2 regions of the Streptomyces sp. NPDC090083 genome follow, and region 1 is predicted to be linked to the other one. Evidence: riboswitches for the same ligand, from Rfam matches in the RefSeq annotation. Region 1 holds a riboswitch; the other holds the start of a gene.
The links. A riboswitch is a leader RNA that binds a small molecule or an ion and turns the genes downstream of it on or off. The one in region 1 is predicted to bind cobalamin.

Region 1 (17,090 bases):
TCCGGGCGACACTTCTATGGGACGGGTGGGGCGGCGGGGCCGTACGGGGGCCGGGGCCAGTGGTGGGCGTGCGGGTTCGGTGGGGCGCCTGGAGCGTTGACTAAAACGAACGAGGCGTTCATTAATCCTCCCTGGTTCGGTATAGTGAACGCATGGTTCATTCGATCGTGGATTCACGGGTCGGCGCGCAGATCAGTGCGTACCTCGACGACACCTACCTGGAGCAGCTCGACACGCGTGTGATCGCGGTCGGTGAGAGGGGCGGCGCGCCGTGGGCGGCCGTGGAGGACTGTCTGTTCCATCCGCAGGGCGGTGGGCAGCCCGCCGACCGGGGGTGGGTGGCCGACGTGGAGGTCGTGCCGGTGCGGGAGTCCGGGTTGGTCGTGGTGGTGGCCGCCGAGGGGGGTGTGCTGCCGGAGTTCGCTGTGGGGGAGCGCGTGCGGGCCCGGATCGATCTCGCGGTGCGGACGGCGCATGCCGCGCTGCACACGGCCGGGCATCTCGTCGAGGCGGTCGGGCGGGCGCGGGGGTGGGAGATGGCCGCGAGCAACCACTTTCCCGGGCAGTCGCGGGTCGAGTTCCAGGCGCCGGACGGGGATGAGCGGCTGGCGGATCCGGAAGGGCGCGAGGCGGTGACCGCCGAGCTGCGTGCCGCCGTGGCGGCCGCGGTCGCCGACGATCTGCCGGTCGGCGCACGGTGGTTGCCCGGCGGACGGCGCGAGGTGAGTCTCGGCGCGCTGCACTCCGCGCCCTGCGGGGGCACGCATGTGCGCCGCCTCGGAGACCTCACCGACGTGGTGCTGCCGACGCTGAAGGTGAAGAAGGGCCGTGTCCGCGTGTCCTACAGCGCGGCCCACCGGAGTGTCCGGTGACGCCCTCGCCGTCCCCGCGTCGGCCGGTGAGCAGTACCGCCGCCGCCGTCGGTGCGAAGATCCGGCTGCGCCGGCAGCAGCGCGGGATGAGCGCCGCGGAGATGGCCCGGCGCGCCGGGCTGAGCAAGGCCACCCTGTCGCAGCTGGAAGCCGGGAACGGCAACCCCACGATCGACACCCTGGACGCGATCGCGATCGCCCTGCGCATCCCGATCGCCGACCTGCTGGCGCGCGACGCCGACACCGGGCCCGTCTTCCGGCCCGGCACCGACATCGAACCCGGGGAAGTCGCCCGGGAGTTGCTGCGCCGGATCAGCAGCGGCAACAGCCTGGAGATCTGGCGGCTGCGCATCCCCCCGGAGACGGAGCTGGCCGGTGTCCCGCACGCCACCGGCACCATCGAGCATCTGCTCGTCGCCACCGGACACGTCACCGCGGGACCCGTCGACGCCCCGCAGGACCTGGGCCCGGGCGACATGCTCGCCTTCGCCGGGGACGCCCCGCACTTCTACCGCACCGGCGCCGAGGAAGTCGACATCACCGTCGTCTTCGCCTCTCCCATCAGCACCTGACACCGAGGAACGCCCGACCATGAGCACCGTCATCGCCACCACACCCTCCAGCCGCGCCTTCAGCAGCGACAACATGGCCGGAGCATCCCCGCAGATAGCCCGCGCCGTCGCCGAGGCGGCCGAGGGACAGGTCCTGCCGTACGGCAACGACCCCTTCACCGAGAGCGCCCGCCGCAGGCTCGGCGAGATCTTCGAGCGGGACGTCGACGTCTTCCCCGTCTTCACCGGGTCCGCCGCCAACGGACTGGGCCTGGCCGCCCTCACCCCGCCCTGGGGCAGCGTGCTCTCCCACCCCGACAGCCACATCAACACCGACGAGTGCGGTGCGCCGGAGTTCTTCACCAGCGGGGCCAAACTCGTGGGTGTCGCTGGTGACGACAGCAAGATCGACCCGGACGCACTGCGGGCGGCGGTCCGGCGCCGGGTCGGTGACGTGCACAGCGTGCAGCCGTCCGCGGTGAGCATCAGCCAGGCCACCGAGAGCGGCAGCGTCTACACGGTCCCGGAGATCCGGGAGGTGTCCGCCATCGCCAAGGACGCGGGGCTGCGCGTCCACATGGACGGGGCGCGGTTCGCCAACGCCCTGGTCCGGCTCGGCGTCACCCCGGCGGAGATGACGTGGAAGGCGGGCGTCGACGTGCTGTCGTTCGGCGCCACCAAGAACGGCGCGATGACCGCCGACGCCATCGTCTCCTTCGACCCCGCGCTCGCCGCCGAACTGGCCTTCCGGGCCAAGCGCGCGGGCCAACTCGCCTCCAAGATGCGCTTCCACACGGCCCAGATCGACGCCTACCTCACCGACGACCTGTGGCTGCGCAACGCCCGCCAGGCCAACGCGATGGCCACCCGCCTCGGCGAAGGACTCACGTCCCTCGCCGGAGCGGGTCTGTTGGCGACTCCGCAGGCCAACATCCTCTTCTGCCGGCTGCCCCAGCAGGTCATCGACGGCCTCCTCGGCGAGGGCTACGCCTTCTACCACGACCGCTGGGAACCGGGCGTCGTCCGCTTCGTCACCGCGTTCTCGCACAGCGCCGACGACATCGACCAACTCCTCGACGCGGTACGCCGGCACACCCGCTGAGGGGCGTACCGGCGTACCGAAGGGCGTGACGTCACCGGGTGACGGGACGGCGGCCGGTCACGGAGACCGCGCCGCCGTGCGGAGGTGTCAGGTGGCGACGAGCGGCTTGATCAGCGGCGCGAGGGACGGCCGGACGGTGTGGAGGCCGCGGGTGACCTCGGTCAGGTCGGCGATGAACATGGCCGCGAGCTCGGCGGTGAACCCGGTGCGCACCACCAGGCGCAGCACGGAGACGTCCTGGCAGGGGGCGGGGAAGTCGTAGGCGGGCAGGTGCCAGCCGCGGGCCCGCATGGCGTGGGAGACGTCGAACACCGTGAAGCCCTGCGTGCCGGGCGCCAACCGGAAGGCGAACGCGGGGAGTTCGGAGCCGTCGGTGATCAACTCGTAGGGGGCGATGGTCCGGATGCGGGCGGCGAGGGCGCGGGCCGTGCCGCGGCTCTGGTCCGCGAGGTCGCGCAGCCCCTCGAAGCCGTACCGGAGGAAGCTGTAGTACTGGGCGACGACATGGGCGCCCGGGCGGGAGAAGTTGAGGGTGAAGCTGGGGGAGCTGCCGCCGAGGTAGTCGACCTCGAACACCAGGTCGTTCGGGAGGGCTTCGGCGTCGCGCCACAACGCCCAGCCCAGCCCGGGGAAGACGTGGCCGTACTTGTGGCCCGAGGTGTTGATGGAGGCGACGCGTTCGAGCTGGAAGTCCCACATCAGGCCCGGGTCGAGGAACGGCGCGACCATGGCGCCGGACGCGCCGTCGACGTGCACGGGGATGTCGGTGCCGGTGGCCGCCTGGTAGCCGTCCAGGGCCATGCAGATGTCCGCGACGGGCTCGTAGGAACCGTCGAACGTGGAGCCGAGGATCGTCACGACGCCGATGGTGTTGTCGTCGCAGTACGCGGTGAGCGTGTCCGGCGTGAGGTGGTAGCGGCCCGGCTCCATCGGGACGTAACGCGGCTCCACCTCGAAGTAGTTGGCGAACTTCTTCCAGCACACCTGGACGTTCGCGCCCATCACGATGTTCGGGCGCGAGGTGTCCTTGCCCTGGGCGCGGCGGCGTTCCTGCCAGCGGCGCTTGAGGGCGAGCCCGCCGAGCATCGCGGCCTCGCTCGAACCGGTGGTGGAGCAGCCGCGGACCTGCTCCGGCTGCGGCGCGTGCCAGAGCCGGGCGAGCATCCGCACGCACCGCTCCTCCATCGCCGTGATCTGCGGGTACTCGGCGCGGTCGGCGAGGTTCTTCTCGGCGGTCTCCGCCATCAACTCCCGTGCCTGCGGCTCCATCCAGGTCGTCACGAAGGTGGCGAGGTTGAGGCGGGCGTTGCCGTCGAGCATCAGCTCGTCGCGTACGCGACGGCTGACCAGGTCGGGGGAGGAGGGCAGCGCGGGCAGTTCGTCGACCGGTGTCAACAGGTCGACGGCGGGCGGCTGTCCGACGTCGTGGGCGACGGCGAAGGTGTCGAACTCGGCTTCGGGCATGACGTCGGTATGCGGGATGGGCATGAGTGTCTGGATGCCTTTCTGATCCGTGCGGCCCCGTGCACTCAGACGCTAGATCGCCAAGAGGTGCGGTGTTTGTGCTGATTACACCGATCCAGTGATCGATTTGCGGACTGATGAACTGGATTTTCCCTTGTACATACTGGGCATTACTTTTTGCAGGAAAAGACGGGTATGCCGACGGTGCTGACCTGGCCCTTTCGCCAGTCGCCCGCGACCGGCCCCGGCGTGCGGGTCCCTGGACCCAGTCGGGCGCGCCCGGCGGAGCGGCTGGTTAGGCTCGGCGGCATGACGTCACTTCTGGCCGGCAGTGCCTTCGACTCGCTCCGCCCCGACGCCGTACGCGACCAGGACACGCTGCGCCAGGTCTACGGACTTCCACGCGAGACCGCCGTACGGAAGCAGATGACCGAACTCACCGAGCAGACACGGCGGTTGATCGGCTGCTCGTCACTGGTCCTGGTCGCGAGCGCGGACGCCGAGGGCAACTGCGACGTCTCCCCGCGCGGTGGCCCCGCCGGATTCGTGGCCGTCCTGGACGAGCGGACGCTCGCGATCCCGGACGCGACCGGCAACAAGCGGCTCGACACCCTGCGGAACGTCGTCGCCACCGGGCGGGCCGGGCTGCTGTTCGTCATCCCCGGCCGCACCACCACCCTCCGGGTCAACGGCCGGGCCTGCGTCTCCACCCGCCCCGACCTCCTCTCCCAGCTGACCGCCGTGGGCAAACCGCCCGCCAGTGCGCTGGTGGTCGGGATCGAGGAGGTCTACCCGCACTGTCCCAAGGCGCTCCTGCGCGGCGCGGCCTGGAAGCCGGACCAGTGGCTTCCGGCGGACGCCCAGCCGACCTCGGCCGAGGTGACCCTGGCGCAGCTGCGGATGCCGGAGCTGACGATCGCGGACGTGGAGCAGGCGGAGGCGGATTCGTTGAAGTACCGCTACGAGTGACGGGGTGGGCCGTCGGCGCGGTCAGCCGGTGCCGGCCGCCGCCGAGTCGAGGAGCGGCCCGAGTTCGCGGGCCACGGTCGTCAGGGCGCGGACGTCCTGCTCGGCGCGGGCGATCAGCACGGCCCCCTCCAGGGCGCTGATCATGAGCGTGGCGAGCGAACCGGCCCGTTCGGCGGGCACGCCCATGCCGGCCAGGGCGCGGGCCACCGGACCGGACCAGGTGGCGAACGCGTCGGCCGCGGCCTGCCGCGTGGAGGCGCTCGTCTCCGCGCAGTCCACCGTCGCGGCGGCCACCGGGCAGCCGCCCGCGAAACCCGCGCTCTCGTATTCGTCCGTCCACTGGCGCACCATCTCGCCGAACAGTCCGCCGGGCGTCGGCTCCGGCAGCGCGTCGAGGAAACGGGCGACGCGCTTGCCGGCGTAGCGGCCCGCCCAGCCCACCGCCTCGTTGACCAACTGCTCCTTGCCGCCGGGGAAGTAGTGCTGGAGCGAACCGCGTGGCGCGCCCGCGTGGACGGCGACCTCGCGCATGCCGGTGGAGGCGACCCCGTCGCGCCGGATGAGCTGCGCCGCGCTGAAGACCATCCGCTCGCGCGGACTGTGTCCCGACACCTCTGTCATCGCTCTCCCGACCTCCTCGACCGTTCCGGACGCTGTCCTCACGCTGTCCTCGGGTCACTCTATGACGGCCGTCATGGAGTGGATTACCATGACGGCCGTCATAGTCAGGAGCGGCGGGCGGGCCACGGCTCCGCCGCCGGACGGGAACGGTGGTCCATCGTGCGGTACGCGGGTTTCGTCGGCCTCGGGGTCATGGGGCAGCCCATGGCGCTCAACCTCGCCCGCGCGGGCACGCCGCTCGTGGTCTGGAACCGCACACCGAGCCGCTGCGAACCGCTGTCCGCCGCCGGGGCCGAGGTGGCGGCGGACCCCGCCGAGGTCTTCGACCGGGCCGAGGACATCGTGTTCCTCATGCTCGCCGACGAGACGGCCATGGACCTGGTGCTCGGCCGCGGCACCCCGGGCTTCGCCGCCCGGGTCGCCGGACACACCGTCGTCCACATGGGCACGACCTCCGCCGAGTACTCGGCCGGCCTCCAGGACGACATCCGCGCCGCCGGCGGGAGATACGTCGAGGCGCCGGTCTCCGGGTCCCGAGTCCCCGCCGAGCAGGGGCAGTTGGTGGGCATGCTGGCCGGGGACGCCGACGCGGTGGACGCCGTACGGCCGCTGCTCGCGCCCGTCTGCCAGGAGACGTTCGGCTGCGGAGCGGTACCGGGTGCCCTGCTGATGAAGTTCTCGGTGAACCTGTTCCTGATCACGCTCGTCACCGGACTGGCCGAGGCGTTCCACTTCGCGGACCGGCACGGGCTCGACCAGCGCCTGCTCCGGGACGTGCTGGACGCGGGACCGATGGCCAGCTCCGTCTCCCGGGTCAAGGGGCCCAAGCTGGTGACCCGCGACTTCACCGTCCAGGCCGCGGCGGCGGACGTACTGAAGAACAACCGGCTGATTGCGGACGCCGCCCGCGAGGCCGGCCTCGCCTCACCGCTCCTCGACATCTGCCATGCCCTCTACGGCGAGACCGTCGCGCAGGGCCACGGCGCCGAGGACATGGTGGCCGTCCTGCACGCGATCGAGGCCAGAACCGAGGAGGCGGCGCGGGGCTAGTCCCCCTCGCACTCCCCGTCACGCGCTCGACCCGGTGCCGATCGGTCGCCGGGACTGGATTTACTAGGACGTCCAACTATATATTCGTGGCCAAGGTCCGCGGTGCAGGGAAGCCGGTGTGAATCCGGCACGGTCCCGCCACTGTGACCGGGGAGTTCGCCGTCGAGCAGGACGCCACTGACGAGCTGGATGTCGGGAAGGCGGGCGGCGCGCGCTGATCCGGGAGTCAGGATACCGGCCGCGGTGTGTTCCGTGTTGTCCACGAGGATGGAGCAGACACGCATGGCACCGGTATGCGTTCACGATCCCGGCAGGCGCCCGCTTTCGGCCGGCGAACCTGACGAACATCGCACCGTCATGAGCTGACGGCCCCGCGCCATACGCGATCCCGCGCAATCCCCGCACACGTGCGCCTCCCGGCGCCCGTGCCGGTGGCGAGCGTGCCTCCCTGGACCCACCTGACGAGAGCAGGCAGTCATGGTCCGTGCACAAGACCGCGCCCCCGTGCGCGAGTTGACCCATTTCATCGGCGGCAAGCACGTCCCCGGCACCTCCGGGTCCTACGGCGACGTGTACGACCCCAACACCGGCGAGGTCCAGGCACTCGTGCCCCTGGCGAACCGCGCCGAGACCGAGGCGGCCGTCGCCGACGCCGTCCACGCCCAGCGCGAGTGGGGCGAGTGGAATCCGCAGCGCCGCGCCCGCGTCCTCCTGCGCTTCCTCCAACTCGTCGAAGGAGAGCAGGAGTCACTGGCCCGGCTGCTGTCCTCCGAGCACGGCAAGACCGTCGCCGACGCGCACGGAGACCTCCAACGCGGCCTGGAAGTGGTCGAGTTCGCGGCCGGTATCCCGCACCTGCTCAAGGGCGAGTTCACCGACAACGCCGGTACCGGCATCGACGTCCACTCCCTGCGCGCGCCGCTGGGAGTCGTCGCCGGGATCACCCCGTTCAACTTCCCCGCGATGATCCCGCTCTGGCAGGCCGCCCCCGCACTGGCCTGTGGGAACGCCGTCATCCTCAAGCCCTCCGAACGCGACCCGTCCGTCCCGCTCCGGCTCGCCGAACTCTTCCTGGAGGCGGGCCTGCCGCCCGGCGTCCTGAACGTGGTCAACGGCGCGCGGGAAGCCGTCGACACCCTCCTCGAAGACCCCCGTGTCGCCGCCCTCGGCTTCGTCGGCTCCACCCCGGTCGCCGCGCACGTCTACGCGACCGCCGCCGCCCACGGCAAACGCGCCCAGTGCTTCGGCGGCGCCAAGAACCACATGATCGTGATGCCCGACGCCGACCTCGACCAGGCCGTCGACGCCCTGATCGGCGCCGGATACGGCTCGGCGGGGGAGCGCTGCATGGCGATCTCCGTCGCCGTCCCGGTCGGCGAGGCCACCGCCGACGCGCTCGTGGCCCGCCTCAGGGAACGCATCGGCTCGCTGCGCATCGGCCGCAGCGACGATCCCGAGGCAGACTTCGGCCCCCTCGTCGGACCGGACGCCGTGGAACGGGTGCGGTCGTACGTCGATCTGGGCGTGGCCGAGGGCGCCGAACTCGTGGTGGACGGAAGAGACTTCGTCCTGCCCGGCCACGAGAACGGCTTCTTCGCCGGAGCCTCGCTCTTCGACCGGGTCACCCCGGCCATGCGCATCCACCAGGAGGAGATCTTCGGCCCGGTGCTGTGCGTCGTCCGGGCCGCCGACTACGAGGAGGCCCTGCGCCTGCCCAGCGAACACGTCTACGGCAACGGCGTCTCCCTCTTCACCCGGGACGGCGACACCGCCCGCGACTTCACCCGCCGCGTCGACACCGGGATGGTCGGCGTCAACGTGCCCATCCCGGTGCCCGTCGCCTATCACACCTTCGGCGGCTGGAAGCGCTCCGGCTTCGGGGACCTCAACCAGCACGGACCGGACGCGATCCGCTTCTGCACCCGCACGAAGACCGTCACCTCACGCTGGCCCGCCGGTCTCCGCGAGGGCGCGAGCTTCACCATCCCGACGATGGGCTGAGCGCGATGACCACCACTCTGCTCACCGAGGACCAACAGGCCCTCGTCGAAGCGACACTGGACTTCGCCCAGGACCATCTCGCCCCGCACGCCGTGGACTGGGACCGCGACAAGCACTTCCCCGTGGACGTCCTGCGCAAGGCCGCCGGGCTCGGCCTCGGCGGTGTCTACGTCCGCGAGGAGGCGGGCGGATCCGCCCTCACCCGCGCCGACGGCGTCCTCGTCCTCGAAGCACTCGCCTCCGGCTGCCCGTCCATCGCCGGGTATCTCTCCATCCACAACATGGTCGCCTGGATGATCGACCGCTACGGCGACCGGGCCCAACGCGAGCGCCTGCTGCCGAGGTTGTGCGCCATGGACGACCTCGGCAGCTACTGCCTGACCGAACCCGGCGCCGGATCGGACGCCGCCGCCCTGCGCACCCGCGCGGTCCGCGACGGCGACCACTACGTCCTGACCGGCGTCAAGCAGTTCATCTCCGGCGCGGGCGCCTCCCAGGTCTACGTCGTCATGGCCCGCACCGGCGTGGACGGCCCGCGCGGCATCTCCGCGTTCCTCGTCGACAAGGACGACCCCGGTCTCTCCTTCGGCCCCGACGAACGCAAGATGGGCTGGAACGCCCAGCCCACCCGCCAAGTCGTGCTGGACGGCGTGCGGTTGGGCGCCGACCGGCTGCTCGGCGCGGAGGGCGAGGGCTTCCGTATCGCCATGAACGGCCTCAACGGCGGCCGTCTCGGCATCGCCGCCTGCTCGCTCGGCGGCGCCCGCAGCGCCCTCGACCGCAGCCTCGTCCACCTCGCCGACCGGGAGGCGTTCGGCGGCCGGCTCCTCGACGCGCAGGCACTGCAGTTCCGCCTCGCCGACATGGCCACCGAACTCGCCGCCGCCCGCGCGCTGGTCCACCAGGCCGCCCAGGCCCTGGACCGCGGCGACCCGCAGGCACCCCACCTGTGCGCGATGGCCAAACGCTTCGCCACCGACACCGGATACTCCGTCGCCGACCGCGCCCTCCAGCTGCACGGCGGCTACGGATACCTGAGCGCATACGGTATCGAGAAGATCGTCCGCGACCTGCGGGTCCACCAGATCCTGGAAGGAACCAACGAGATCATGCGCGTCATCGTGGCCCGCGGCCTGACGGAGGCATTCGGATGAGCGACGTCCAGTTCCACACCACGGGCCGGGCCGCCCACATCACCCTGGACCGGCCCAAGGCCCTCAACGCCCTCACCCACGACATGGTGCTCCGCATCGACGAGGCACTCACCGGCTGGGAGCAGGATCCGGCCGTCGAGACCGTCGTCATCAGCGGTGCGGGGGAGCGGGGCCTGTGCGCGGGCGGCGACATCCGCGCCATCCACGACGACGCCCGCGACGGCGACGGCTCCGCCTCGGCCGCCTTCTGGCGCGACGAGTACCGCCTCAACGCCCGGATCGCCCGCTACCCGAAGCCGTACGTCGCCTTCATGGACGGCATCGTCATGGGTGGCGGCGTCGGCGTCTCCGCGCACGGCAGCTTCCGCATCGTCACCGAACGCTCCCGCGTCGCCATGCCCGAGACCGGCATCGGCTTCGTGCCCGACGTCGGCGGCACCTACCTCCTCGCCCTCGCACCCGGCGAACTCGGCACCCATCTCGCCCTGACCGGCGCGCAGTTGGGCGCGGCCGACGCCCTGCACTGCGACCTTGCCGACCACTACGTACCGTCGCGGTCACTGCCGGAACTGCTCGCCGCGCTCGCCCACGCACCGGCACGCGAGGTCATCGGCCGGTACACCCGCGAGGCACCGCCCGGTGAACTCGCCGCCGCCAAGGCCTGGATCGACGACTGCTACCGGGCGCCCACCGTCGAAGGCATCGTCGAACGCCTCCTCGACCACGGCGACAGCGCGGCGAAGCAGACCGCCGAGACGCTGCTCACCAAGTCGCCCACTGCACTGAAGGTCACCCTCGCCGCACTCCGCCGCGCACGCCGACTCGGGCCGCTGGAGAACGTGTTGGACCAGGAGTACCGCGTCTCCTGCCACGCCCTGACCGCCCCCGACCTGGTGGAGGGCATCCGCGCCCAGGTCATCGACAAGGACCGCGATCCGCGCTGGTCGCCGCCCACCCTCGCGGAGGTCACCGACGCGGACGTCGAGCGCTTCTTCGCGCCCCTCGGCGACCGCGAACTCGGCCTCGCCGTACCGGACATCACCCAGGAGGTGCAGTGGTGAGCAGGACCGTGGCGTTCATCGGACTCGGGCACATGGGCGGCCCCATGGCCGCCAACCTCGTCAAGTCGGGCCACCGCGTGCGGGGTTACGACCTGGTCGCCGAACTCCTGGACACGGCCGGCGGCGCCGGCGTCGAACCCGCCGCATCGGCTCCGGAGGCCGTCACCGGCGCCGACGTGGTGATCACCATGCTGCCCGCCGGACGCCACCTCCTGGCCCTCTACGACGACATCCTCGCCGCAGCCCGCCCCGGCACCCTCTTCGTCGACTGCTCCACCATCGACGTCGCCGACGCCCGCACCGCCCACGAACGCGCCGTGGCCGCCGGGATGCGGGCCCTGGACGCCCCGGTCTCCGGCGGAGTCGTCGGCGCGGAGGCGGGCACGCTCACCTTCATGGCGGGCGGTGGGCCCGGCGAGTTCACCGAAGCCGAACCCCTCCTCGCCGCCATGGGCAGGAAGGCCGTCCACTGCGGCGGCCCGGCCGCCGGCCAGGCCGCGAAGATCTGCAACAACATGATCCTCGGCGTCTCGATGATCGCCGTCAGCGAGGCGTTCGTCCTCGCCGAGAGCCTCGGCCTGTCCCACCAGGCCCTCTACGACGTGGCGTCCACCGCGTCCGGACAGTGCTGGGCGCTGAGCGTCAACTGCCCCGTCCCCGGGCCCGTTCCGGCCAGCCCCGCCAACCGCGACTATCGACCGGGCTTCGCCGCCGCACTCATGGCCAAGGACCTCGGCCTGGCGGCGAACGCGGCCCGGGCCGGGGGCGTACGCGCCGAACTCGGCCTGCGTGCGGCCGAGTTGTACGCAGGCTATGCCGAACGGGGCGGCGCGGGCGAGGACTTCTCGGGCATCGTACGAACGATCAGGGACCGGAGCGGGGAGCGGCGGGCATGAGCACCGAGTACGAGACGATCCTCGTCGAACGCAAGGGCCGTACCGCCCTGTTGACCCTCAACCGGCCGAAGGCCCTCAACGCGCTCAACCTCCAGGTCATGACCGAGGTCGTGGCCGCCGCCGAAGGGCTCGACTGGGACCCGGACTGCGGGTGCATCGTCATCACCGGGTCGGCGAAGGCGTTCGCCGCCGGCGCCGACATCAAGGAGATGCGGCCGATGGGGTACATGGACATGTATCTCGCCGACTGGTTCACCACCTGGGACCGCCTCGCCCAGCTGCGCACCCCGACCATCGCGGCCGTCTCCGGCTACGCCCTGGGCGGCGGCTGTGAGTTGGCCATGCTCTGCGACATCCTGCTCGCCGCCGACACCGCCGTCTTCGGCCAGCCCGAGATCAGACTCGGGGTGATCCCCGGCATCGGCGGTTCCCAGCGGCTGACCCGGGCGGTGGGCAAGGCCAAGGCCATGGAGATGTGCCTGACCGGACGGACCATGGACGCGGTCGAGGCCGAGCGTGCGGGGCTCGTCTCCCGCGTGGTGCCCGCCGACGAACTCGTGGCCGAGGCGCTGGCCGTCGCGGAAACCGTCGCGGGCATGTCGCTCCCGGTGGCGATGATGGCGAAGGAGGCGGTCGGCCGCGCCTTCGAGACCACCCTCACCGAAGGCGTCCGCTTCGAACGGCGGCTGTTCCACGCGGTGTTCGCCACCGCCGACCAGAAGGAGGGCATGGGCGCGTTCGTCGACAAACGGCCGCCCGAGTTCCGGCACCGGTGACCTGCCATCTCCCGCTCCGCGCCGCTGCCGCTTCGACCCACGTCTAAGTGTTTCCGTGCCGTCTGCCACGGTGGGAAACTGAACACATTCGACTCAAGAATGAACTCATGAGCACTTATTGCTCTGAAGTAGTCGATACGCAGACGAATGGAAAAGTGGACAGTCGAGCACGGGGGAAGAAATGAAGATGCTGGAATCGGGGAAATGCCGGACGTCGACGACCGCGGGGTCCGCGAGCGCGTTACGGCGGCGGCCGTGACGGCCCGGGTGTTCGTCGTCGACGGCCATCCGCTCTTCAGGGCCGGAGTACGGCAGGCCGTCGAGGACGCGGCCGACCTGGAGATGGCGGGAGAGGCGACCACGGGGGAAGAGGCCGTCGTGGCCCTGCGGGACGGCCATGTGGTCGCCGATGTCGTCCTCATGGACCTGCTGCTCCCGGGCTGTTCGGGCATCGAGGCGACCCGGGCCATCGTCGCGGACGCCCCGGCCGGGCCCGACGCGCCGAGGGTGCTCTTCATCTCGGGGTCCGCCGAGGACGACGCGGTCGTGGCCGCCCTGCGGGCGGGCGCGCGGGGCTACATGGTCAAGGGAGCCCCGGGCGAGGAACTGGTGCGAGGCGTACGCACGGTGGCGCAGGGCGGGGCGGTGTTCAGCGCGGCCGTGGCCGACCGCCTCGGCCGCTACTTCTCCGCCGTCCACGAAGTGCCCTTCCGGGCCGCCTTTCCCGACCTCACCGAACGCGAGCGCGAAGTGCTCGACCTGGTCGCCCGGGGCCTCAGCAACCGCCGTATCGCCCGCGAACTGGTCCTTTCGGAGAAGACCGTGCGCAACCACGTCTCCCGGGTGTTCGCCAAGCTCCGGGTGGCGGACCGGGTGGAGGCGGCGATGCGGGCCCGGGACGCGGGACTCGGCACCTGACGAGGCGCCCACGGGGCGATCACGGGGCGCATGCGGGACGAGACCGGGACCGGGCACCCAGGCGCCCGGGACCCGAGGCCTCCTAGCGTGAACGTGTTCGGGGAGAAGCGGGGCGGGCCCGGGGGCCGTACCTCCCGACGTCCCTTCTCCTCCCTCGTGATCGCGCCAAAGGGAGCAGGTGAAAGAGATGGACAAGGACGACACCTACGAGCCGCCCGCGCTGGAAGAGATCGGCGGCTTCGCGGAACTGACCATGGCCTTCGGGCCGTGCGTCGAGAACGACTGGTTCGCGGGAACCGCCTGGATCTGCTGATCCGACGGACCCACGACAGGAGACGGGCCGCCGTGCCCGCCGCGGCCGGTGGTGGAGGCGACGTTCCTCCGCCACCGTGCCGCACCTGTTCCCGCACGGGCACCGCTCGCCGTGCGGCCCGCACCGCACGAAGGGACCTGCCCCGCCATGGAATTCGTCGTGTTGCCCGACAGCCCGGCCGCGCCGACGGTGGCCGAGCCACTGACCCGTGCCGCGGACGTCCGGGTGGTCCACCACGCCTCGGGACGGCCCTGGCTCGTGGGCCGCTGGTCGGACGAGGAACTGACGCTGGTGAGCGCCGGCGCCCGACGTCTGGCCGTCCTCGGCCGCTCGACCGTGGACCGGCACCGCACCGAACGCGCACTGGCCCAGGCGCGCTCCCTGAGCCGACTCGACGACGTGGCCCGCTCGCTGCCCGGCTGCTTCCACCTCGTCGCCTCCTTCGACGGATGGACGCGGGCCCAGGGAAGCCTGTCCACCGCACGGCAGATCTTCCACGCCGACGTCGGAGGCGTCACCGTGGCCGCCGACGGGCCGCGCCGCCTCGCGCAGCTGGCCGGCACGCGGCGCGGCGGCGATGCCACCCCGGCCGTCGACCGGGACATGCTGGCGCTGCGGCTGCTGGCCCCGGCCCCGCCCTGGCCGCTCTCCCTGCGCCCGGTGTGGTCGGAGGTGTCGGCGCTCGGCGTGGGCCACCGCCTGGAACTGGGCCCGGACGGCAGCGCGCGCGAAGTCCGCTGGTGGCGGCCACCGGAGCCCGACGCGCCGACGGAACAGGCGGCCGAACGCGTACGCCGAGCCCTGCTCGCGTGCGTCGGAGCACGCACCGCCGCCACCGTCAGCGCCGATCTGTCCGGTGGCCTGGATTCCACCAGCCTCTGCTTCCTGGCCGACGCGGCGGGCGCCGATCTCGTCACCCACCACTGGACACCGGCGGACCCGGCGAACGACGACACCGAATGGGCCGCACGCGCCGCACACCACCTGCCCGGCGCCCGGCACCACGTCGGCGGTGACCACAGCACCCCCAGCTGGTACGAGACGACGGCCACCGTCGACTCCGGCCACGAGGAAGGACCCCTGCCCTGGGCCCGCACCCGCGGTCATACGCGCCGCCTGCTGTCCACCGTGGCCGCCGACGGATCACGCTGCCACCTCGTGGGAGTCGGCGGCGACGAACTGTTCGGTGTCCTGCCGACCGCCCTGTGGTCGCTGGTCCGCAGCCACCCGCTCGGCAGCCTCCCCAGGATCCACCGCTTCCGGGTCCTCAACCGCTGGACCCTGACGTCGACCGTGCGCGGACTCGCCGACAGCGCCTCCTTCACCGCGTGGCTGCGCTCCACCGCCGACCGGCTCACCGAACCGGCGCCCGGCCCCGGGGACGCGCTGCTCGGCTGGGGCTGGGAACCCCGGCTCCCGCCCTGGGCGACCGCCGACGCCGTCGACGCCGTACGAGGGCTGCTGCGGGAGACCGCCGAACAGGAGCATCCCGCACCGCACCACCGGGACCGGGCCCAGCACCAGATGCTCGACATCGTCGTCCAGTCCGGCAGTGCCATGCGCCAACTCGACGCCGCCCTCGGTGACATGGGGGTCGCGTGCGAGGCGCCGTTCCTCGACGACCGGGTCGTCGAGGCGGCCCTGTCCGTGCGGATCGCGGACCGGCTGGTGAGCGGGGACTTCAAGCCCGTGCTGCGGCGGGCCGTGCGCGGCATCGTGCCCGACGAGATCCTGGCCCGCCGCAGCAAAGGAGAGTTCAGCGCGGAGGCGTTCCAGGGCATGCGCCGCAACCGCGCGGATCTGCTGGACCTCTGCGACGATCTCCAGCTCTCCCGGCTCGGCCTGGTCGACCCCGACGCGCTGCGCACCTCACTGCTCGGCCTCAAGACCCAATCACGGCAACTCGTCCCGTACGAGAACACGTTGGCCTGCGAGAGCTGGCTGCGGTCCGCCGCGGCGCCCGCGTCCGGTGTCGCGGCCCTGGCTGGAGAGACCCCATGACCCTCGCCCTGAAACCCGACGTCACCGCCACCGACACCGAGGACGGCCTCGTCCTGCTCGACCAGCGCAGCGGCCGGTACTGGCAGCTCAACCGCTCCGGCGCGACCACACTGCGGGTGCTCCTCGACGGGCACACCCCCGAGGAGACCGCCGACCGGCTCACCCGGCACCACCCCGATGCCGCGGGCCGCGCCCTGACCGACGTACGGACACTCCTCGCCGCCCTGGACAGGGCCCGGCTGGTGGTGACGGCATGAGCATGCAGGTCGTCGGAGAGACCGGGACCCGGCTGCCCCGGCACCGGCAGCTGGGCGTGCGGGCGGCCGTGGCCGCGGCCCGCGTGCTGGTGCTGCTGCCGCCGCGCCGACTGCGCCAGGTGCTGACGGTGGCGGCCCGCGGATCCCGCCCCGCCGACCATGCGCAGGCCCTCGACGCCCGCCGGGCGGTGGTCACCGTGAGCGCCCGCTGCGCGGGCCGGGGCTGTCTGCAGCGCTCGGTCGCCACCGTGCTGCTGTGCCGGCTGCGCGGCCGGTGGCCCGACTGGTGCACCGGATTCCGCACCCAGCCGTTCCGCGCCCACGCCTGGGTGGAGGTCGACGCGCAGGCCGTCGGCGAGTCCGGGGACGTGGCGCTCTTCCACACCGTCATGAGCGTCCGGCAGCGCGACGGGAGCCGTCGATGAACCTGGCCGCCGCCCCGAAGAGCGCCCGTAGTGCGGCAGTTGACGACAAAGGCGTCGCCGTCTTGGCCGACGGACTGACCAGGACGTACGGCAGCCGCCAGGCGGTCGGCGGCCTGGACCTCACCGTCCCCACCGGCCAGACCTTCGGCTTCCTCGGCCCCAACGGCGCGGGCAAGAGCACCACCATCGGCATGCTGTCCACCCTGCTGCGTCCCACCTCCGGCCGGGCACTGGTGGCCGGGTACGACGTGACACGCGAGCCCCACGAAGTACGCCGCCGGATCGGCCTCGTCTTCCAGGAATCCACCCTCGACGTCGACCTGACCGCCATGGAGACCCTGCGCTTCCACGCCGACCTGTTCGGCATCCCCCGCGCACAACGGGTCGACGTCATCATGGACATGCTGGAACTGGTGGAGCTGGCCGAACGCCGCCACGCCCCGGTACGCACCTTCTCCGGCGGTATGCGAAGGCGCCTGGAGATCGCCCGCGGTCTGCTGCACACGCCCCGCGTCCTCTTCCTCGACGAACCCACCACCGGCCTCGACCCGCAGACCCGCGCCGCCATCTGGGACCATTTGCGGCGGCTGCGCCAGGAGCGGGACGTCACCGTCTTCCTCACCACGCACCAACTGGAGGAGGCCGAACACTGCGACCGG
Region 2 (5,887 bases), 100 kb from region 1:
CCTGGAGGCCCCCCATCTGCTGAGCCAGCGCTTCGGCCCCGGCATGGCCGAGCGCGGCTTCGGCCGGATCATCCACATCACCTCCCAGCAGGCACACCGCGCGTTCGCCCGGAGCGGCGCGTACGGCGTCTCCAAGGGCGCGCTGGAATCCCTGGCCCGCTCCCAGGCCGAGGCCTGGTCCCCGCACGGCGTCACCTGCAACACGCTGGTCCCGGGTTTCGTGATGACCCCGCTCAACGAACGGCTGTCGTCCGACCCGGACATGGTGGCGTCCCTGGCCGCCCGCACTCTCATCGGCCGCAACGGCCTCACCGAGGACTTCGCGGGCGCGACCGTGTTCCTGGCGAGCCGCGCCTCGGCGTACGTGACAGGGCAGTCGGTGTTCGTGGACGGCGGGTTCTCCGCGCACTGAAGCCGCGCACGCCAACACCTGGCGCACTGAAGCCTGTTGAGAACAGCGCGGGCCCGGAAGGCTCCGCCGGACGTGAAGGATGTGCCCCGTGTCCGAAGCCCCTGACATCGCGACCGCCTGGAGATCGCTCCTGGACCGCGAGCCCACGCTGCACTTCCTGCGCACCGCCCCGGCGTAGGGGCTCGCGCACTGGGCCTCGGCTACACCGTCCCGCTCCGCCGCCGCAGGAACCGGACCACCGGATGTCCCGGCCCGTGGGTCACCTCGGCATTGACCCCGTAGACGTCCTTGATGAGGGCGGGTGTGAGGACTTCGGTCGGGGTGCCCTCGGCGACGGTGCGGCCGGTGTGGAGGACGAGGAGGCGGTCGCAGTACATCGCGGCGAGGTTGAGGTCGTGGAGGGCGATGACGGTGGTGACCGGGAGGCCGGCGATCAGGTCGAGGAGGTCCAACTGGTGTTGGATGTCCAGATGGTTGGTCGGCTCGTCGAGGAGGAGTTCGCGGGGTTCCTGGGCCAAGGCGCGGGCGATCTGGGCGCGTTGGCGTTCGCCGCCGGAGAGGGTGTGCCAGGACTGGGCGGCGCGGTCGGTGAGGGCGGTGCGCTCCAGGGCCTCGGTGACGGCGCGCGCGTCGGCGGCCGACGCAGGCGACCAGGCCCGGCGGTGCGGGATGCGGCCGAGGGCGACGACCTCGCGGACGGTCAACTCGGTCTGGGTGTGGGCGTGTTGTTCAACGGTGGCGATGCGGCGGGCGGTTGCGCGGCGGCCCGTCTCGGGCAGCGGCCGGCCGTCCAGTGTGACGACACCGCTGGAGGTCGGGAGGACACCGGCCAGGAGGCGCAACAGCGTTGATTTTCCGGACCCGTTGGGGCCGAGGAGACCGACGGTCTCGCCGGGGCGCGGGGCGAGGGTGACGCCGTCGACGATGAGCCGCCCGTCGGTGAGGCGGGCCACCACCCGGTCCGCGTGCAGGCCGGTGCCCGGAGCGGGGATGCTCATGCCGTCCTCCGGCCTCGGTGCAGGACGGCCACGAACGCCGGCACGCCGATCAGCGACGTCACCACTCCCACCGGTACCTCCTGCGGGTCGACGACGGTACGGGCGAGGGTGTCCACCCACACCAGGAACACGGCCCCGGTCAGCGCCGTGACGGGCAGCAGTCGTACGTGACCGGGACCGGTGAGCGCGCGGGTGACGTGCGGCAGGACCAGGCCGACGAAGCCGATCGCCCCGGCGCAGCTGACCAGCACGGCGGTCAGGAGGGCCGTGGCGCACAGCAGGATCAGCCGGGCCCGGGCGACGTTCACGCCGAGGCCCGCCGCCGCCTCCTCGCCGAAGGCGAACGCGTCCAGGGTGGAGGCATGGCCGAGGCACACGACCAGGACGAGGGCCAACGCCACGGCGCACAGCAGGACTTGGCCCCAGTCCGCGCCGGAGAGCGAGCCGAGCAGCCAGAACAGCACGCCCTTGGTGGTCTCGGCGTCCGCCGAGGTCAGCACGGTGAACGAGGTCAGCGCGGAGAAGAGCTGCATGGCGGCCACGCCCGACAGCACCACCCGGTCCATGCTCGCGCCGAGGCTGTGGCTGAGCAGCATCACCAGCCCGAAGGAGAGCAGCGCACCGGCGAAGGCGCCCGCCGACAGCGACACGGCTCCGCCGCCCACGCCGAGCACCACGACGGCGACCGCTCCCGTGGACGCCCCGGAGGAGACGCCGAGCACGAACGGATCGGCCAGCGGATTGCGCAGCAGCGACTGCATGACCGCGCCGCACAGCGCCAGCCCGGCACCGCAGACGGCGGCGAGCAGCGTGCGGGGCATGCGCAGGTCCCAGACGATGCCGTCGCGCAGCGGCGCGAGGGTGCTCCGGCCGCCGCCGAGGTGGGACGCGACCGCCGCCCACACGTCGGCCGTGGAGATGTCGGCGGGTCCGATGGTCACCGCGACGGCGACGGAGACCACCAGCGCGACCAGTCCGCCGCCCGTCAACAGCAGGGTGCGGAGGGTCACTTGGCGAGTCCGAAGTCGCGCAGGCCGGCGGCGACCTGTTCGATCCCTTCGACGGTGCGGATGGAGGGGTTCATCGCCTGGCCGCTGAGCAGGATGTACCGCTTCTTCTTGACGGCGGTGAGGTTGCGGGTGGCGGCGTTGGTCTCCAGGAAGCGGATCTTCGCCTGGGCGGTCTCGGCGGTCTGCGACTTGCGGGTCAGATCGCCGAGGACGATGACGTCGGGGTCTCGGTCGGCGACGGTCTCCCAGTTGATCTGGGGCCACTCGTCGTGGGTGTCGGAGAAGGCGTTCCTGACGCCCACCGCCCGGGTGATGGCGCCGGGGGCGCCGCAGCAGCCGGCCAGGTAGGGCGACTGGGAGTTGGCGAACCAGTACATGAGGGAGGTGTCGGAGGCGTCAAGTCCCTTGGTGGCCTTGGTCACCCGCGCCTTCAGTCGCGTCACGAGCCGGTCGCCGCGTGCCTCGACGCCCATCGCCCGGGACAGGTCGCGTATCTCGCCGTAGACGGTGTCGAGGGTGAGCGGTGTGCTGCGCGAGCCGTCGCCGCCGCTGTCGTTGTCCTTGCCCGCGCAGTCGGCGGGCGAGACGTACGTCGGTACGCCCAGCTTCTCGAACTGTTCGCGGGTGGCGACTCCGCCCTTGCCGAGTGTCGAGACGAACGAGGCGGTGACGAAGTCGGGTTCGGCGTCGAGGACGTTCTCGAAGGAGGGGGCGTTGTCGGCGAGGCGCGGAACGGTCGCGTTGGCCTTCTCCAGGCCCTTGAGCACCGGGTCGGTCCAGGTGGCCGTGCCGGCCATGCGGTCGGCGAGGCCGAGGGAGAGCAGGATCTCTGTGGTGCCCTGGTTGAGCGAGACGACGTGCTGAGGGGCCGACTTGAGGGTGACCTTGTGCCCGCAGTCGGTGAGGGTGAGCGGGAATCCGGCCGCGGGCTTCTCCCTCTCGCCGTCGGCGCGGTCCTCCTCGGATCCGCCGCACGCGGTCAACAGCAGGGCGGGGGCGAGGAGAAGGGCCGCGGTACGGCGACGCAGCGGTACGGGGGTGGTACGGATCACGGGCACACCTTGCCTGTCGGGGCTCGAACGCGGAGCCTTGCCTACGAACTCCCCCTCGCCGAGGGCGGGAAGGCGCCAGCAGGTCTTCGGACTCGGGTTCGTCCGGACGGGGCGCCTTCCCGGTGTGTCACGTCCGGCCTCTTCGGCCGGCCCGCGCCGCACCAGTGGCGTCGAGTGCCCCGCCCGTCCCCCTCACCGCTGCGCGTCAGTTCCGGATTCGCACCGGATTCCCTGGCCTCGGTTGTGGCACGACTGGCGCGTACAACGTATCAAGATCGATGACCGGCACCCGTCACGGGGTCCGGCGGGCACGGAGGGACCAAGGAGGTCCGCGGCCGGGGCCTTCGGCGGTACGGTCGCTGGGACGCGGGAACTGGTTCGCTAGCTCACGGGAGAACCGACGTGACAGACGCAGGCTTCAGCGCGGCCGATGTGGACACCAGCAAGCCTCAATCGGCCCGTATGTACGACTACTTCCTCGGCGGCAAGGACAACTACCCGGTCGACGCGGCCGCCGCCGAGAAGGTCATCTCCTTGTTTCCCGCCGTCAGGGAGATGGCGCGGACGAACCGGGACTTCATGCACCGCGCCTCCCGGTCGCTGGCTGAGCGGGGCATCCGCCAGTTCCTGGATATAGGCACCGGAATACCGACCCGGCCGAACCTCCACCAGGTGGTCCAGGGGATCAACCCCAGCGCCCACGTGGTGTACGCGGACAACGACCCGATCGTCCTCCGCCATGCCGAAGCGCTCCTCCACAGCACCCCGGAGGGCAGCACCACCTACATCCAGGCCGATGTGCGCGAGCCGGGAAAGATCCTCGCGACGGCCAGGGACATCCTGGACTTCGACCAGCCGATCGCCCTGTCCCTGGTGGCGCTCCTGCACCTGGTCGCCGACGAGGACGAGCCCCGGCGCATCGTCGCCGAACTCCTCGACGCCCTGTCCCCCGGCAGTCACGTGGCCCTCTCCCACGCGACCGGAGACTTCGACCCGGAGACCTGGCAGCGCGTCGTCGAGGTCTACCGCCAGGGCGGCACGCCCGCGCAGGTACGCTCGCGCGACGAATTCGCCGGTTTCTTCACGGGACTTGAACTCATCGAACCGGGCATAGCACTCGCCGCGGACTGGCACCCCGAGCCGACCGGACACCCCGGCCGGACCGACCTGATCCCGCTGTACGCGGGGGTGGCCCGGAAGCCGTAGGACCGGAAGCCGTAGGACTATTGGGCCCCGTTCGAGGAATCGCTCCGGCTGAGTCTGCGGCGAAAAACGGACCGGGCGCGGTGATCTCGTCGATCACCGCGCCCGCCGTGGAGGGGAGTTGGTCACGCGGGGACGGGATCCTGCTCCGGTGAGGGAGCGTTCGCGTCCGGTCGGGCGGGGTTGAGGAGGCGCTCGGCGAGGGGAGCGAAGATCAGGCCCAGGGCCGCCCAGAGGATCAACTGCGCCGCTACCGAGTAGAAGCGGAAGCTGAAGAGCACGTCCGCCGGGAAGCCCGGATAGACGATGTTGCCCTTGGAGTCCTTCAGCGGGAGCGGGGTCTCGGTGGCCTGGTTGCCGAAGTTGGCCTTGTTGTACGAGAGATGGCCCAGCTGCGGCAGGAGCAGCATCACGATGCCGATCGCGACGACGAACGCGGCGCCCGCGAGGAGGGTCGCGTTCCAGTTGCCGTAGCGCTTCTGCAGGTACTTGCCGAGATAGACGGCGCCCGCGAGGAAGGCGATCGAGCAGACGACCATGATCAGGTACAGGGCGCTGCGCTGCTTGATGGTCTCTTCGTGGCCGATCGCGGGCGGGTTGGCCGGGTACTTCAGGAACGGCACCAGGTACATGCCGAGGAAGCCGCCGCCCGCGACGAGGAGGGCGAGGCTGCGGGCCCGGAGGCCTCCCGTGCGGCCGAGGCAGACCGTGTACGCGACGGCGAACAGGGCGCCCATCGCCATGCCGAAAAAGACCATGCCGACGCCGATGCCGACGTTGGCCTGGATGGTGCGGCTGAACAGGTCCGGGTCGGCTCCCTCGACGGGGATGCCCGCCGCCTTGTCCAGGGCGTTCTGCGCGGCGTCACGGCCGCTTTCGTAGTCGATGGCCTTCGCGATCTGCGGTTCGGCGAATATCCGCGCGAACACGAACGCGAGCAGGCCCGCCACCGCGCCGGCGAGTATGCCGCGCAGGATGAGCTTCTTTTCCATGTCGGGTTGTCCGTACGTCCAGGTGCCGGCGGAGGGTCAGTGGCAGGGGAAGCCCAGGAAGTGCCGGGCGTCGTGGACGAACTCGTGGACGTGCATGTCGTTGCCGAACACCGACACCGCACCCTGGTCCACACCGATGAAGTAGTAGACCGCCAGCGCGATCAGGGCCGTGCCGACCAGCCAGAGAATCGACTTGGACACCGGCAGGACGACCGGCGTG

Region 2: linked by a shared signal. The riboswitch ahead of ACIPTO_RS17340 (ABC transporter substrate-binding protein) and the one ahead of ACIPTO_RS17830 (CoA-acylating methylmalonate-semialdehyde dehydrogenase) in region 1 are both predicted to bind cobalamin.

Annotation. Positions count from the first base shown of each region.
Region 1 is NZ_JBIVED010000004.1:565,908-582,997, reverse strand. It holds gene ACIPTO_RS17865 (metal-dependent hydrolase) at 153-872, shown strand; gene ACIPTO_RS17860 (XRE family transcriptional regulator) at 899-1,444, shown strand; gene ACIPTO_RS17855 (threonine aldolase family protein) at 1,464-2,525, shown strand; gene ACIPTO_RS17850 (glutamate decarboxylase) at 2,613-4,013, opposite strand; gene ACIPTO_RS17845 (MSMEG_1061 family FMN-dependent PPOX-type flavoprotein) at 4,299-4,958, shown strand; gene ACIPTO_RS17840 (TetR/AcrR family transcriptional regulator) at 4,980-5,579, opposite strand; gene ACIPTO_RS17835 (NAD(P)-dependent oxidoreductase) at 5,739-6,629, shown strand; cobalamin riboswitch at 6,700-6,887, shown strand; gene ACIPTO_RS17830 (CoA-acylating methylmalonate-semialdehyde dehydrogenase) at 7,107-8,630, shown strand; gene ACIPTO_RS17825 (acyl-CoA dehydrogenase family protein) at 8,636-9,784, shown strand; gene ACIPTO_RS17820 (enoyl-CoA hydratase/isomerase family protein) at 9,781-10,845, shown strand; gene mmsB (3-hydroxyisobutyrate dehydrogenase) at 10,842-11,741, shown strand; gene ACIPTO_RS17810 (enoyl-CoA hydratase) at 11,738-12,517, shown strand; gene ACIPTO_RS17805 (LuxR C-terminal-related transcriptional regulator) at 12,722-13,435, shown strand; gene ACIPTO_RS17800 (lasso RiPP family leader peptide-containing protein) at 13,623-13,748, shown strand; gene ACIPTO_RS17795 (asparagine synthase-related protein) at 13,896-15,749, shown strand; gene ACIPTO_RS17790 (lasso peptide biosynthesis PqqD family chaperone) at 15,746-16,006, shown strand; gene ACIPTO_RS17785 (lasso peptide biosynthesis B2 protein) at 16,003-16,431, shown strand; gene ACIPTO_RS17780 (ABC transporter ATP-binding protein) at 16,428-17,090, shown strand, end outside.
Region 2 is NZ_JBIVED010000004.1:471,314-477,200, forward strand. It holds gene ACIPTO_RS17325 (SDR family NAD(P)-dependent oxidoreductase) at 1-412, shown strand, start outside; gene ACIPTO_RS17330 (ABC transporter ATP-binding protein) at 613-1,410, opposite strand; gene ACIPTO_RS17335 (iron chelate uptake ABC transporter family permease subunit) at 1,407-2,420, opposite strand; gene ACIPTO_RS17340 (ABC transporter substrate-binding protein) at 2,417-3,478, opposite strand; cobalamin riboswitch at 3,532-3,744, opposite strand; gene ACIPTO_RS17345 (SAM-dependent methyltransferase) at 3,875-4,678, shown strand; gene ACIPTO_RS17350 (CbtA family protein) at 4,801-5,667, opposite strand; gene ACIPTO_RS17355 (CbtB domain-containing protein) at 5,704-5,887, opposite strand, start outside.